DNA from 2 places in the Bacillus sp. GW823-FHT06A11 genome. Region 1 is predicted to be linked to the other one. Evidence: riboswitches for the same ligand, from Rfam matches in the RefSeq annotation. Region 1 holds a riboswitch; the other holds the start of a gene.
What was found. A riboswitch is a leader RNA that binds a small molecule or an ion and turns the genes downstream of it on or off. The one in region 1 is predicted to bind magnesium.

Region 1 (8,486 bases):
CTACAAGTCCTGCAACAGGATCACATACTAAACCAAGCATATTCTTTAATGAAATCGCCATCGCTGTAGCTGCTTGATCTTGCGTTCCACCAGCCATCTCAACTGCAGCTGCTGCTGCCATTCCACTTGCTGAACCTACTTCAGCTTGGCAACCTCCTGCCGCGCCGGAAATACAAGCATTATTCGCAACAACCATACCGAAAGCTCCTGCTGTAAATAAAAATTCAATCATCTCTTCGCGTGTCGGTTTTAATTTTTCTTGCAGTGCAAACAGTACACCTGGCACTGTTCCAGCAGACCCTGCTGTTGGTGTTGCACAAATAATTCCCATCGCCGCGTTTACTTCATTTGTTGCAACAGCTTTACTCACCGCGTCCAAAATCGTATCTCCAGATAAGCCTTTTCCGCTATTCATATACGCCTGAACTTTTACAGCATCTCCGCCAGTTAAACCAGTTGGTGATTTCACTCCGCGAATACCACGTTCTACTGCTTGCTCCATTACGACTAAGTTCTTTTCCATACCAGCAATTACTTCTTCACGTGAAATACTTCTTGTTTCCATTTCACATTGAATCATAATTTCTGCGATTTTTACATTTTGTTCTTTAGCTTGCGCCACTAGTTCCGCTGCGTTCCGAAACATGGTGTGTCCCCCCTGCAATTATTCCATAATAGTTACTTGACAAATATTTTGTTGCGCGTTTATTTCTTCAATCACTTCATCTGCTAATAATTCATCTGTTTCGATGACCATAAGCGCTCTTCTTCCTTTTTCTTTACGAGAAACACTCATTGTACTAATGTTAATTTCATGTTTCGCAAGGATTGAAGCTACTGCTGCAATAGCACCGAAGCGATCGTTATTTACAATAAGTAGTGCTGGACTTGTGCCTGATAATTGAAGATCGAATCCGTTTAATTCTACAACTTCAATTTTACCGCCACCAATTGAGCAAGCAACAACTTCAATTTCTTCTTCACCTTTATACAAACGAATTTTCGCTGTATTTGGGTGAGGTGCATTGGCATCTTCTTCAATGAATTCCACTTCAATTCCGCGCTCTTTTGCTATTTCTAGCGCCTCTGGAATACGTAAGTCATCTGTTTCAAATCCTAATATTCCACCGATTAGTGCTACATCCGTACCATGCCCTCGATACGTCTTTGCAAATGATCCATATAACGAAATGCTTACTCTTTCTGGTTCATGACGAAACAGCTGGCGAGCAACTTGCCCCATTCTTGCCGCGCCTGCTGTATGTGAACTTGATGGTCCAATCATAACTGGACCGATAATATCAAATACTGAGCGATACTTCATCATAACTCCCCCTAAACCTCTATGCAAAAATTTATTCTACTATTCTATTAACCTGCTACATCTGTCGCTTTTCCAGTTGTACCACGAATTTGTTCTGCTGTATGAATTGGATAATTTTTAAATAAAAGTAATCCAATATAACCTGAAATAATACCAGTTATAATAATACATAAGAATCTTAGCATTATTTTCATTAAAAAATGATATAAGATAATCCACAATAAAGTCTGGTAGCAATCCAAAGTTTAACACAGAAGCCATTGCAAGGATAGCATAAACAAGCGATATCTTTCCTATTATAATTCTCATGTTACTCTCTCATGGTTTAGTCAACTTCACTTGTTACGATAATAACTAAAAAGCATGTGACTTATCATAAATTATAATCTGCCCTCATTATAGCTTGTTTTTTATAAAACGCTTACTTTTGTTGAATTTTAAAAGTTCTGAATAAAAGTCCATTCCTGCTATTTGTATCACTTGTATGTCATCTGACTTATATAACAGTTTTTCTAAATAATCATTATTTCGTATTTTTATCGTATATATTCAAACCATTCTAATTTTCTGTATCATCCAAGTATAAGTATAAAATAATAACAGTTTTATTTTTAAATTTTTTTAGACATAAAAAAATGGTAACCCACCGTTACCATTTTTTACAAAATTATTATTTTTCTACTGGGAATGATTTCAAATCTGTCGCTATTTCTGTATTAGAAAACAACTCTCTTGCCTCTTTCAATAATTCCTTATATGTATCTCCTTGATAGCGAGAACTAATGTGAGTTAAGATTAATCGCTTCGCATTTGCCTGAAGTGCAATGCTCGCAGCTTGCTTAGATGTGGAATGAAAATAATCATGCGCTTGTTGCTCATCTTCTGCTGCGAAAGTCGCTTCATGGACAAGTACATCTGCATCTTGCGCAAGCTCCCTACTTGCTTCGCAATATCGCGTATCACCTAAGATAGTAATAATTCTTCCTTTTTGAGGTGGGCCGATAAACTCATTTCCATTTAATATCGTGCCATCCTCTAATTCAACTACTTCTCCATCCTTTAAACGTTTAAAGATTGGACCTGGTTTCACACCCATCTCAAGCAACTTATCAACTAAAAGAGCACCTTGTATATCTTTCTCTACAATACGATATCCAAAACATTCTATACCGTGTGACAATCTTTTCGTTTCTACATAAAATTCATTATCTTCAAATACGGTACCTTCTTCTGTTATCTCCACAACTTCAAGTGGATATTTCACATGTGTCGTACTTACCGATAATGCCACTTCAATAAATTGTTTAATTCCTTTCGGTCCATACACCGTTAAAGGCGTAGTTCCTCCTTGAAATGAACGGCTACCTAATAAACCAGGCAATCCAAAAATATGATCGCCATGTAAATGCGTAATAAATATTTTTTCAATGCGGCGCGGACGTACAGATGTATGTAATATTTGATGTTGCGTGGCCTCGCCACAATCAAATAACCAAGTTTGTCCTCGTTCTTCTAACAATTGTAAAGCAATTGCTGAAACGTTCCTTCCTTTTGAAGGAACACCTGCACCAGTTCCTAAAAATACAAATTCCACTTTCTTTCCTCCAGCTCTAAATATACTCTATCTCTCATCTTACGGAATGTTATTTCAAATGGCAAATTGAATTTACATAACCAATCATCTAGACAACTATATAACACGAACGTTATACTTAAAAAATTTAGCAATCGTTCGTGTTTTGTGTTAAAATGATTATACTACATTTTAAGGGAGCGTTTTATTATGAAAGAAGTATTTCGTTTACAAACTGATTTTTCATCTTCATTTGATCGCTGGGTAAGTTCTTTCGTGTCTGATCACCCAGCACAATTAGAATGGACAACTTTAAAGGAATTAATCCATGAATATACAACATCACATACAAATGATACGTTACCAGCATATATTTCTTCAGCTTTAACATATTACGCCCAACGCGTTTCAACTACAAACAGTTCAGAGATTGTTATTTTTGAAAACCCTACAATCTCGTAATCTATAATAAAAAAGCACTGGTTACAGTGCTTTTTTATTTATACTTATTTAGCAAATGATTATATTCCGTCCACAAGTCTGTATACATACTTTGATCAAACTCATCTAAAATTATCTTTTCACTTGATTTATTGAATAATTCTTTTGCTTGTAGCGCAAAAGAAACAATTTGTTTTCTATATTCATTTTCATTTACTTCTATATGAAGCCCTTCATAGTATATAGCCTTTTGATCAGTAGAAATAACTTTGACAAAATCCTTTAAAACCACATTTTCACCTATATGGTTTATAGTCCAATGAATTAAAATTGGGCATCCTAACATGAGCATAGTGCCACATCCGTGCAAAATAAGCCCCTCTTCATTTTCAATATCACAAATATATTCTTTATCTAAAGTTCGTAACAGAGCTAGAGCTGATTCACTTATTCCCCATTCCTCATCCATACCTGTTTGTGTAATAATCGTTCCATCCACATTTAAATAAATTTCCCCGTGAGAACATAAATCTTCCTGCTCATTAAACAACCACTTTTGATTCTCAATATTTATAATAAAATTTTGTGGTACCATTACAAATTCCCCTTTTATAAAAATATTTATTTTCCACATTATTTATAATTAATATCATGTATTTCATCCCATATATCTATTATAAATCCATTTAATATTTTAAAAACACAGATAAAAAAGATATTGACACTACGATTTTACAGTGCTAACATTCAACATGTAATTGAATATGGTCTCTGTTAGGTGAGGCTCCTGTATAGAGAAACGCTGCTGCCCAAAAATGTCGAGAGACGCCAATGGGTCAACAGGAAAGGTCGGAATGAAGGCCTTTTTTAACGTAGCTGGTTTCAGTACCTATGCTATACAGTGCTAAAACTCAACGAGGGAGAGGTGCATGTATTTTGTCATACACAAAAACTGTTTTTATTTATGTCTACTAGCAGTCTTTGTTGTGGACTCTTTTAACTGCGAATTCAGACCTTTACTCGTTTTGAGTAAAGGTCTTTTTACGTCTATATGCACCTTACTATGAAACAAACATAGCATATTCAGAAACTACTAAATTGTACGGAGGTGAGGAACAGTTGGCAATTGATGATTCGGCCCAGATACCCATACGTTTTACATTCATATTTCATCATGTAGGTAGGAAAGAAACTGTTCCTCACCATTTCAAATAGTTAGTTAGGTAACAGATTGTTTCCTCCTTCATGACAGAGGAGGAACTACCGATGTTTAATTTACAAAGACAAGAAACAAAGCATGCTTATGAGCAAGATAGCATGAAAACAAATAACGAATTATTAGTGGAGGTTGCAACACAAGATGTAATCTCTGCGTTAAAACTTCTAGAAACAACACAAGATGGATTATCTAAACAAGAAGTGGCTCGTAGACTTTCTTTTTACGGTCCGAACGAAATAGCTCATAATAAAATGGCGCCGTGGTACATTCAATTTCTGCTGGCATTTAAAAATCCATTTATTTTCGTTTTATTAGCTCTTGGAGCACTCTCCTTTTTCACAGATGACATACAAGGAACAATTGTCGTATCTGCAATGGTACTACTTAGTGCAACGATTCGGTTTTCCCAAGAATTTCGTTCTCAAAAAGCTGCCGATAAGTTAAAGGCTATGGTTCGAACAACTGCGAGCGTATTTAGAATAAATGGATTTGTACATGAAACAAAAAATGTAACGAATTTAAATCGAAATTACACAACAGAAATTCCAATTGAAGAGCTTGTACCTGGCGATATTATTTCCCTTTCAGCTGGTGATATCGTTCCAGCTGATGTGCGTGTTGTATCCGCTAAAGATTTATTTGTTAATCAATCTTCTTTGACAGGGGAAGCACTTCCTATAGAAAAATACGAACACTGCTACCATACAGAAAATAAGCATATCTTACCGAAAAACATGAAAAAAAATTACAATCCACTCGATATGGAAAACCTTTGCTTCATGGGAACAAATATTGTAAGTGGTAGCGCAAAAGCTGTTGTCATCTCAACAAGTACCGATACGTATTTCGGCTCTTTAGCAAATAAGGTAATCGGAAAGCGTGTAGAAACAAGCTTTGATAAAGGTGTAAACAAAGTAAGCTGGCTCTTAATTACATTCATGCTTATTATGGCGCCTATCGTCCTTCTCATTAACGGATTCACAAAGGGAGATTGGCAAGAAGCTTTCTTCTTCGCTATTGCCGTTGCTGTTGGTCTTACACCTGAAATGTTACCAATGATTGTAACTGCTAATTTAGCTAAAGGTGCCGTTAACATGTCTAAACAAAAAGTAATTGTAAAACAGCTAAATTCTATTCAAAACTTAGGTGCTATGAACATTCTTTGTACAGATAAAACCGGAACTTTAACAGAAGATAAAGTTGTCCTTGTTCGTCACTTAGATTCTAGTGGAAATAAATGCAATCGTGTCTTGCAATTTGCCTATTTAAATAGTTTCTATCAAACTGGATTGAAAAACTTAATAGATAAAGCTGTTATTAAGCATACAGAGGAAAACAATACATTTGACCCATCAGCTTTTCAAAAGCTAGATGAAATTCCATTCGATTTCGCCCGCCGGCGTATGTCAGTCATCGTAAAAGATATTTCAGGTGAACATACAATGGTTTGTAAAGGTGCCGTAGAAGAAATTTTATCAATTTGCAACTACACTGAAGTGGATAAAAAAATCGTTACACTCACTGAGGAAATACGCTCAAATGTCAAAAAACTAAGCGAGACATTGAATAGTGAAGGTATGCGGGTTATTGCTGTGGCTTATAAAAAAGATAGAAACATAAATGATAAAGAGTACGCAGTAAAAGACGAAACTGATATGATTCTCGCTGGATATATCGGCTTTTTAGATCCACCGAAACCATCTGCAGCAGCTGCAATTCAAGCATTACAAAAGCATGGTGTACAAGTAAAAATTTTAACTGGCGATAACGAAATTGTTACACGAAAAGTTTGTAAAGAAGTTGGATTAGATATCGGCGAACCAATCCTCGGTTACGAGATTGATTCTTTACCAGATAAAGCATTAGCAAAACTTGCTGAAGAAACGACTGTATTTGCGAAGCTTAATCCAATGCAAAAATCTCGCATTATACACGCATTACAAGGAAACAGACACACTGTAGGTTACATGGGAGACGGCATTAACGATGCTGTAGCATTACGTGAAGCTGATGTCGGAATATCTGTTGATACTGCTACTGATATTGCGAAAGAAGCTTCTGATATTATTCTACTCGAAAAAAGTTTAACTATATTAGAAGCCGGGATTGTAGAAGGACGTACTACATTCGGAAATATTTTAAAATATATTAAGATGACAGCTAGCTCTAACTTCGGTAATGTGTTTAGCGTGTTAGTAGCAAGTGCTTTCATTCCTTTTTTACCGATGCTTGCCATTCATCTTTTAATTCAAAACTTACTTTATGATATTTCACAACTTTCTATTCCATGGGACAAAATGGATAAAGAGTTTCTAGAAAAACCCCGAAAATGGGATACTGCAAACTTACGAAACTTCATTATTTGTATCGGCCCAATTAGTTCCATATTTGATATTATCACATACGTAGTCATGTGGAATGTATTTGGCGCAAATACACCGAGCGAGCAATCATTATTCCAGTCCGGTTGGTTTGTGGTTGGATTGTTAACTCAAACTTTAATTGTTCACATGATACGAACACAGAAGATTCCATTTATTCAAAGCACTGCATCAACACCCGTCGTTTTATTAACCGCTCTTATTATGGCAATAGGGATTTATATTCCATTCTCACCACTTGGTGCAGCCGTTGGTTTACAAGCATTGCCACTTAGCTACTTCCCTTGGTTAGTAGGAATACTATTAGGCTACGCTTTTTTAACACAATTCCTGAAAAAGCTTTATATTAAAAAGTTTCATAGCTGGTTGTAAAAATAAGAATGAGTGGGTATTCCCCGCTCATTCTAAAAGACATAACACATATTTATATATGGAGGTGACCATGATGGTATGGTACGACATTATATTCAGATTAGTTATAGCAATTATTGTAGGAGCTTGCATCGGAATGGAAAGACAATGGAGACATCGAATGGCTGGGTTACGGACAAATGCTCTCGTATCACTTGGTGCCTGTATATTTGTTTTATTATCCGTCATGCTTGATCATGATGCTAGCCCCTCACGCATTGCTGCTCAAGTCGTTAGTGGCATTGGTTTTTTAGGGGGTGGCGTTATTATCCGCGATGGTTTTAGTATTAGAGGGCTAAATACGGCAGCTACTTTATGGTGTGCAGCTGCTGTCGGTACTCTTACAGGCGCCGGTTTCCTCGTTGCAGCTATATTAGGTGCAGCCGGCGTGTTACTAGCAAATATACTTCTTCGCCCAATTGCTCTTTTTATGAATAAAAAATCAAAAGAAGAATCACCTGAACAAACGAACTACTTACTTTCCCTTACTTGTTCAGAAGAAACTGAAGCACATATTCGTTTTTTACTTATGCATATGGTAAGTACAGAAGGGCTCAGTTTAAAAGAGTTGTATAGTGAAGATGTAGATTCTAATCAAAAAGTTTGTATACAGGCTATATTACATTGCAAGACAAATGCAGCTATCTTAATTGAAAAAATAGTAAGTAGAATGCTATTAGAATCTGGCGTTACTGGAGCTGGATGGAAGACTTCTTTAGATTTAGAAGCGAGTTAAATAGGAAAGGTGTCATGATTTTTACTACTTCATGACACCTTCTACATAAATTTATTTTCTAACTTTTGTTGAAACGACTTCTCTTGCTTACGTAGTAGTTGACTACCTCGTTGTAAAAGCAGTGTTCCATACTTATCATTAATTTGATCAATGACAGCAAGTAGCGGTTCTTTTTTTGCATCCTCTTCAAATGAAAACAAATCTAATTGTTTCACCGATTCTGTCTTCCACTCTATTTCAGTAGCTGTAACACCTAGTAAACGAATGGAATCACCATCCCAATGTTGCTTCCATAAACGGGATGCTGCTTGAAAAATATCGCGTTCTTCCCAAATCGCATTTTTCAATTGCTTACTCCGTGTTACTGTTCGTCTATCATGGTATTTAATCATAATTTGAAT
Region 2 (7,650 bases), on a different contig from region 1:
TTAACATTGAAGGGATTGCTAATAGTAACTAATTTTCCTTCAAAAAGAAAGCGACTATCTTTGTTACTTTTAATCGTTTCTACATCAATTTCTAATGGCTGATTTTTAAATTCTTCTAATCTTTTTCCTGCTATTTTTTTATAAATATGCTCATCACTATTTGACCATTTTGGATGATTAATTCTATCTTGCAATTTATCTAGTTCCTTTTGGGATAGGAATGTATACTTCGCATATTGTGGATGCTGAGAAGTTAGTATACTCCCAGCCATTGTTATGCGAAGCTCCCGGCCATAGCTAGTACCAAATAATATTCCTATGCCAATAAGCATGAAAATAGACAATAGAAGCAAAATTCGTTTGAAGATTTTTCTTAGATGTTTCATAGTTTTATCCTCCGGTATTAATTACATTCAATGAATCTTTTAAAATATTTTTTAATAAAGACAAAGGTGTTTGATTTCATCATGCCTGAATTCCCCGCTATATTTTAGCAATTAGGGCAAAATACTTATTCCGAATTTCATTTTTTCAGTGTATATTTATAAATTTAATAACATTTTTGCAACCATGAAATAAATTACTAATCCTGTTCCGTCAACAAATGTTGTAATAAATGGACCTGAAACAACTGCAGGATCTAGTTTTAATTTTCTTAGAATCAAAGGTAAAACAGCTGCTACAAGAGAGGCCCAAATAACAATAAATAATAAAGTAATTGCTACAACTTGTGCAACTTCTGTTCCAACTCCTAACATATAAGCACGAGTGAGCCCAGCTATCCCAAGTGCAAGTCCAAGAAGCATACCTATTGCAAATTCCTTTTTCATTACACGGAAAATGTCTTTAAATTTCACCTCTCCAATACCAATTGCACGAGTAATTGTTGCTACAACCTGTGTTCCTGTATTCCCTCCAGTACCTACTAATAATGGAACAAAGAAAGCAAGGGCAACTACAGTTTCAATTTCGTCTTCAAAATACTTTAATACTGTACCTGTATATGCCTCAGCAACAAAAAGAAGTAATAACCATGGTAGACGTTTGAAGAAAATACTCCAAACGCTAGCTTCAAAGTAAGATTGATTCAACGGTTCACTTCCGCCTAACTTTTGAATATCTTCTGTAGCTTCTGCTTCCATAACATTCATTACGTCATCAAATGTTATAATACCAATCATTTTATTATTTACTGTTATCACAGGTATGGCTGCTAAATTATAATTTAGTAGCTTTTTTACAACTTCTTGCTGGTCAACTTCAGCATGTACTGAAATTACCTCTGGCATCATGATAGTAGATAATATCTCTTCATCTGCTGCTAGTAATAACTCATGTATGGAAACGATTCCCTCAAGATAACCATGACTATCAAGAACATAACTATAAGATATTGATTCTACATTTTCAGAATGTTCCCTAATGTACTTCAATGTCATTTTTACTGACCAATTTCCTCTAACTGCAACAAAATCACTTGTGACAAGACTTCCTGCCGTTTCAGGTTTGAAATTCATCAATTTTTTTACGTTATGTTTTGTAATTTTGTCTAGATACGCCATTAATTTAGCTTGTTTTTCAGGATGAACCGCTAGAAGTAAATCTACTAATTCATCAATCGGTTGTAAATTTAGTAACTTTTTAGCTTTGTTTTCAGATAAGTGAATTAAGATATTATATTTTTCTTCTGCACTCATATATTGAAGAATTTTAGAGCTTTTTAATACGGGAATCGTATTTAGCAATATGATTTGATCTTCAATTGAAAATCTTTTTACTTCTTGCGCAACATCATACGACGGAAGACGTAAAACTTTCTCTGCATCCAAATTATTTTTGGTTACAAGTAATTCTTTTAATAATTTCTTCATGTTAACTCCTCCTCATATTGCTAAGGGAGACTCTAGAGTTTCATGAGTGGTTTTGTTTTATTTTATCTGTCTAAAATTTTTTATTAGAGCAATAATAGTTACATTGCAATCAATTCATTATTTAGAATTACCTCCTTTTTGAATATAAACAAGATAAAAATAAATAACATTAAACAGAAAAACCTTTACTCAAAAAGGAGTAAAGGTTTTATCACAATACAAATAAATGATTATTAAGACAGCTCTGCCGAAATCACAGAGGTGCCTTTCTACCAAATCGTATACCACTCCCTCGTTGAGTTTTAGCACTGTATAGCATAGGTTTTTATAACCAGCTACATTAAGAAGGGCCTTAATCCGACCGTTCCTGTTGACCCATTGGCGTCTCTCGACATTTTTGGGCAGCAGCGTTTCTCTATACAGGAGCCTCACCTAACAAAGTTTATTGAATTACTTCAAAATTTAAACCAGAATTTAATATTTGTCAACTGACTTTCAATTCCATTCATAAAAAAATCTTTTATAGAAAATGAAATTATATTTTATTATAAATTTAAAATTCCCCTTAAAAAACATAGAATTCAAATAGATTTAATTCGAAGAAACGTAATAAAACATATGAAACTTATTGTTTTTAATCAAATTCCAACTTTATAACAAAAGATGAATAATTAGTCATTCTGTATATCAAAAGAACATTCACAAAAAAATCTTCTTTTATGATTAAAATCTTCTTTACTGTTTATCAAATTTATATGGTTAAACTACTTAATCAAACGATACACTACAAGTCAAAAATATGTACTTATACAGAATGATTACAGACATTTTTTCATATCATTTCTCAAAGAACTATAAAGCAATAAAACAAATAAAATTAGCAATATGGTTGCTTGACAAGCAAAAAAAATATATTTATGCTTGCTACACGAAACAAACACATAAAATTTATATTGCTTAACCTGTTAGGTGAGGCTCCTATGCAAACACAGGCTATTGCCCAAAAATGTCGAAAGACGCCAATGGGTAGAACAGGAATTGTCGGATTAAGGCTCTTCTTAAGATAGCTAAGTAATGAATTTTCATTACTTTACGTTGTATAGTGCCAAAGCTCTACTAGAGGGAAAAAAGCCTTATTTACTCATGCCATTTTGAATCCCTCTAGTTACATACTAGGGGGATTTTTGCGTAAAAAACAGGGAATAAGCGATAGAATCTTCCTAAACAAAAGTCATATTTAGTAATTGACGAGAACAAGATTCTATTCATTAGCAAATGTAATATTATGTTTTGTTTTAAATCAGGAGGATATTAAAATGAAAAAAATATTAAAACTCGATTATCTATTGCTCCTTCCTCTATTCATAACATGTACTTTAGGTATTATCATGATGTATAGTGCAAGCTCCATTGTCGCTGTCCAACATTACGGTTATAACAGTAGACATTTTGTTGATTCTCAATTAACAAAGCTACTTTTAGGAACAATAGGATTAATAATTTGTGCTTTACTCCCATATGAAATATGGAAAAAACGAATAGTCTCAATCTGTATTATGGTTGGGGGGATTTTTTTATTAATTATGGTTTTATGGAAAGGAAAAGTGGTAAATAATGCTCAATCATGGATCTTTGGAATACAGCCAGCTGAATTTCTTAAATTAGGAACAATCCTTGTAACAGCCCGTTTTTTTGCATTGCGACAAGAACAAGCTAAAAATAACTGGAGTGGTATCGGAAAACTTTTATTTTTTTTAGCTACAATTTTTTTTCTTATCTTTAAACAACCAAATTTAGGATCTGCACTTTTAATATTAGGTATAGGTTTTAGCATATTTCTTTGTTCAGGAATAAATATAAATCTACTAATCAAAAGAACTACCATCGGTTCTATTTTATGGTTACCTATTTTATATTATTTGATTCAATATAGTTTATCAGAAGTTCAAAAGACACGTATTACTACGATTTTCAATCCCTTTCTTGATGCGCAAGGAAATGGATACCAGCTTGTAAACTCTTTTATTGCCATGGGCTCTGGAGGAATCACTGGTCGTGGATTTGGAAATAGCATACAAAAAACAGGTTATCTTCCAGAACCACACACTGATTTTATAATGGCAATAGTTTCTGAAGAACTAGGATTTATTGGTGTATTTATTCTATTGGTTGGAGTTTTGACTATAGTACTTCGCTCCTTAAAAATTGCACAATTATGTGTAGATCCATTCGGCAGTTTTATAGCAATTGGTATAGGATGTATGATTGGTATGCAATCAGTTGTAAATTTAGGTGGTATTACGGGACTATTTCCTCTTACAGGTACTCCATTTCCATTTGTAAGTTTTGGTGGAAGTTCTTTAATGGTGAATTTAATAGCAATAGGAATATTGCTTAATATCTCAATTTTCGATAAAATAAAACTTTCTCCTTTTTAAAATCTATTGTACTTTAGTCATTTTTGTTACATTTAGAGAGATTATGCAGGCTTTCATAATGATTTGATTAAACTGTAGATTTATTAATTTTAAACGAACATTTAAAATATTTTATAGCATAGAATAGACAGTATACAGTAGACACCACTAATATCTACTAGGTGAATAAAAAAGAAGGAGAAAATAAATGACTCTAAATATAAATAGAGTATTCCCACGTAATTGGTATGCTGTGAGTTATGTAAAAGATATAAAAAAGATCCCAGTAAAAAAAGAGTTGCTGGCAAAGATTTTGTATTATATCGGGATGAAAAAGGCGAAGTTCAGGCTCTATCACCTTACTGCCCTCATCGTGGCGCTGACTTATCACTGGGACAAGTAGTAAATGGTAAACTAGTCTGTCCCTACCATGGTTGGGAATTCGATAGTTGTGGTACTTGTGTAAGAATTCCATCCCAACCCAATAAACCTATCCCGAAATTTGCTCATACCTTCTCATACCCTGTAAGAGAAAAAATTGGGTTGATTTGGATATACCCTGATAGTGAGGAAACTCCACCTGAATGGCAAACTTTTCATGTAATGGAGAACACTCCCTTTAAACTCTCTTTCTTCCACGCCACTTGGAATGCACACCTTACTCGATCAATCGAATCTGTGCTGGATACTGCTCATCTTGCTTATATACATAAAAAAACGATTGGTAGAAAAACAAAAGCCGAATCAACCAATTATAAGCTGGAGGGAACACTGGATCAGTTTATATTCTCAAATGGTGATGCTTACCTTGAATACAAATTCCCACATCAGTGGATGCTTCACAGTGGCAAACAGGAGAATGAGTCATTTATTCCGTATATTACGTTTACACCAATTGATGAAGAAGAGACATTAATTATGGGATATACCGGAAGGACATTTTTAAAGTACTTCCCTTTACTAGACCAAATTTTAGCTAAATTTAGTTTAAGAGTACTAAAAGAGGATCAAATTATTGTAGAAAGTCAACATCCTAGACCTATACCAGAAGCTTTAAAAATGGAGGCCCATGTTCATGCAGATATGGCTCAAATTCAGTTTAGAAAACGTTGGTTTCAGTTTTTACAAAATGGGTCTTGTTTTTCACTTGATTAAAGGCACGTAACGCAGTATTAAATATAGGTGTAGTGATGTTGATAGACGTGGATGCTACCCCATCGCCATCAAGCTAAAATTTTATAGTACCCCCTGAACCCAATTTTGTACTAACTCGTAACAAAAAATCCCTTCAAAAAAAGAAAGGCGCCTATGCACCTTTCTTTTGTAATTCATTCTCACTCTCTTAGCATTCAGAATCCCTTATGAATCACTTTAATGCATCATTGTACGGACCTAATGACTCTTTAGAAAAGTAATAATTTGTCTCCTTACTTTTCAGTAACATATTTCCTCTTATTATTAAAAATAAGTCGTTTGTACTTAATATTTTTACTATAACTCTAACTAGTGCTAACCAAAGGATCATAATAAGCCAAATATAATTTATTAATCACGTTTAAAGTACATAAGTCTGCACTGATTGAAAATGCAGAACCAGCATTAATATCGTTTAGCGTATTTCTAATCCGCTAACGACTTAAATCACCTTATTTCACTCTCTTCGGTAAAGTTGAGCCTGAATGTTCAATTACTGGATGAACATAAACATTAATGTCAGCATTACTAAAATAATTTTCACCTTGATCCCAATTCTTACTTATTTTCTTCCATTCTTTATAATTATTCCGCTTATATACTTCTCCTAATGCTAATACATCCACCTTATATTTTTTTGAACAAGCTTTATTGATTTTTGAATCCTTTGCTCCATCTCTTTTGAAATATCCTTCGTTAAGCGTTTTTCATCCATAACTTGTTTATAATGGCTAAAATGCAACTCCGCCAAAGTACCCTCGAGAAACAAATAGACGGATGTTTCTTCTCATTTCATGATCACGAATATGTACATCTAGCGTATTCTGTAAAATATTGGGATTCGAGAGTAATTTTTCAGAAAAAATAATCACTTGTATATGCGGAAAAAATAATTCACGACTAATTTTTTTAGCAATAATTCGTATTTGTTCAAATACACTATCTGCTTTTGCACTCACATTAATATAATTATTCCCTGCCCCTTTTCCACCTTGCTGCGCTAACTTACTGGGAAGTACCATCTGATACGTCCCTTTCATAATTGGATTTGATTTCTTTTCCTTAACAATATCGTAAGACGCGCCTACTACAAATCCTCTTTCTTCTATCTCCATTAACTCAGAGCAACCACTGTATTTTTCTGTTTAACTGTTGGGATTCAGCTCATAATGAAACATATTTTTACATAAAAGACTTTCGTATATAAATTTTTCAAATGATTTATTAGCGAATTGTTGACCAATATCACTTTTTTGAGTGAGTAATTTTTTAGATTGATGATGTAATGAATTTTGTTCGTTTCTTTTATGTAAAATATTCTAGTTTTGCATTAGGAAAGAACTGTTTCATATAGGAATAGAGATAATTTTTTATATCCTCTTCTTCTTCTTTTTGATAAATGTATTTTCCGATTCCATATTTCCCCCATTTATACCTTCTTTTCTCTTCATCTAATTCTAATTTTGTCATCGGGTAGTTTTTTTCAATCACTCTCTTAGCTGGCTTTGTAAAACGATGTTGAATAAATTCAAATGTAATATCATCCCGTGCATCAAGAGGTAATTCAGCATTTAGGCGTTCAAACATATGATAGTATCCTTCCTTCCAGCCTTCATGTAGGTAAATAGGAGCTACAATGAAACCAAGAGGATATCCAGCTCTAGCTACTTTTCCTGCTGCCTCAATTCGCTTAGCTAAGGGAGAAGTTCCTGGTTCAAAGTTTTTAATCACATAATCAGCGTTTACACTAAAGCGAAATCTTGTTTTTCCATTATGTTTAGCATCAAGTAAATGATCTACATGGTGGAATTTCGTAACAAATCTCAATTTCCCATATTCAGATTCTCCAAAATGCTCAATGGCCCGTTTAAGGGTATGCGTTAAATAATCGATTCCTACAATATCTGAAGTACACGACGCTTCAAATCTTGTTACTTCAGGTGCACGCTCTTTCATGTATTTATCAGCAGCATCTAAAATTTCTTCAACATTTACATACGTTCGTATATAAGGCTTACTTCCCATCGTTGTTTGTAAATAACAATAATGACAATGTCCCATACATCCCGTTGCAAAAGGAATTGCATACTCTGCTGAAGGCTTGGAAGTATCGAATTTCAGTGTTTTTCTAACACCAACAACCAGCGTTGATTTTGCTACTCGATACT

Region 2: another riboswitch for magnesium. It lies ahead of mgtE (magnesium transporter); the one in region 1 lies ahead of mgtA (magnesium-translocating P-type ATPase).

Annotation. Positions count from the first base shown of each region.
Region 1 is NZ_JBXAHS010000002.1:628,255-636,740, reverse strand. Features, by position in the region: gene sdaAA (L-serine ammonia-lyase, iron-sulfur-dependent, subunit alpha) at 1-646, opposite strand, end outside; gene sdaAB (L-serine ammonia-lyase, iron-sulfur-dependent subunit beta) at 665-1,324, opposite strand; gene AC1Q8L_RS11845 (hypothetical protein) at 1,372-1,509, opposite strand; gene rnz (ribonuclease Z) at 1,995-2,918, opposite strand; gene AC1Q8L_RS11835 (DUF3932 family protein) at 3,108-3,359, shown strand; gene AC1Q8L_RS11830 (hypothetical protein) at 3,394-3,933, opposite strand; M-box (ykoK) riboswitch at 4,102-4,269, shown strand; gene mgtA (magnesium-translocating P-type ATPase) at 4,605-7,310, shown strand; gene AC1Q8L_RS11820 (MgtC/SapB family protein) at 7,384-8,085, shown strand; gene AC1Q8L_RS11815 (DNA polymerase IV) at 8,127-8,486, opposite strand, start outside.
Region 2 is NZ_JBXAHS010000001.1:3,744-11,393, forward strand. Features, by position in the region: gene AC1Q8L_RS00015 (phosphodiester glycosidase family protein) at 1-386, opposite strand, end outside; gene mgtE (magnesium transporter) at 543-1,871, opposite strand; M-box (ykoK) riboswitch at 2,153-2,318, opposite strand; M-box (ykoK) riboswitch at 2,826-3,002, shown strand; gene AC1Q8L_RS00025 (FtsW/RodA/SpoVE family cell cycle protein) at 3,188-4,309, shown strand; partial or broken gene AC1Q8L_RS00030 (Rieske 2Fe-2S domain-containing protein) at 4,497-5,443, shown strand; partial or broken gene AC1Q8L_RS00035 (HXXEE domain-containing protein) at 5,655-5,753, opposite strand; partial or broken gene AC1Q8L_RS00040 (Ger(x)C family spore germination protein) at 5,935-6,615, opposite strand; gene splB (spore photoproduct lyase) at 6,788-7,650, opposite strand, start outside.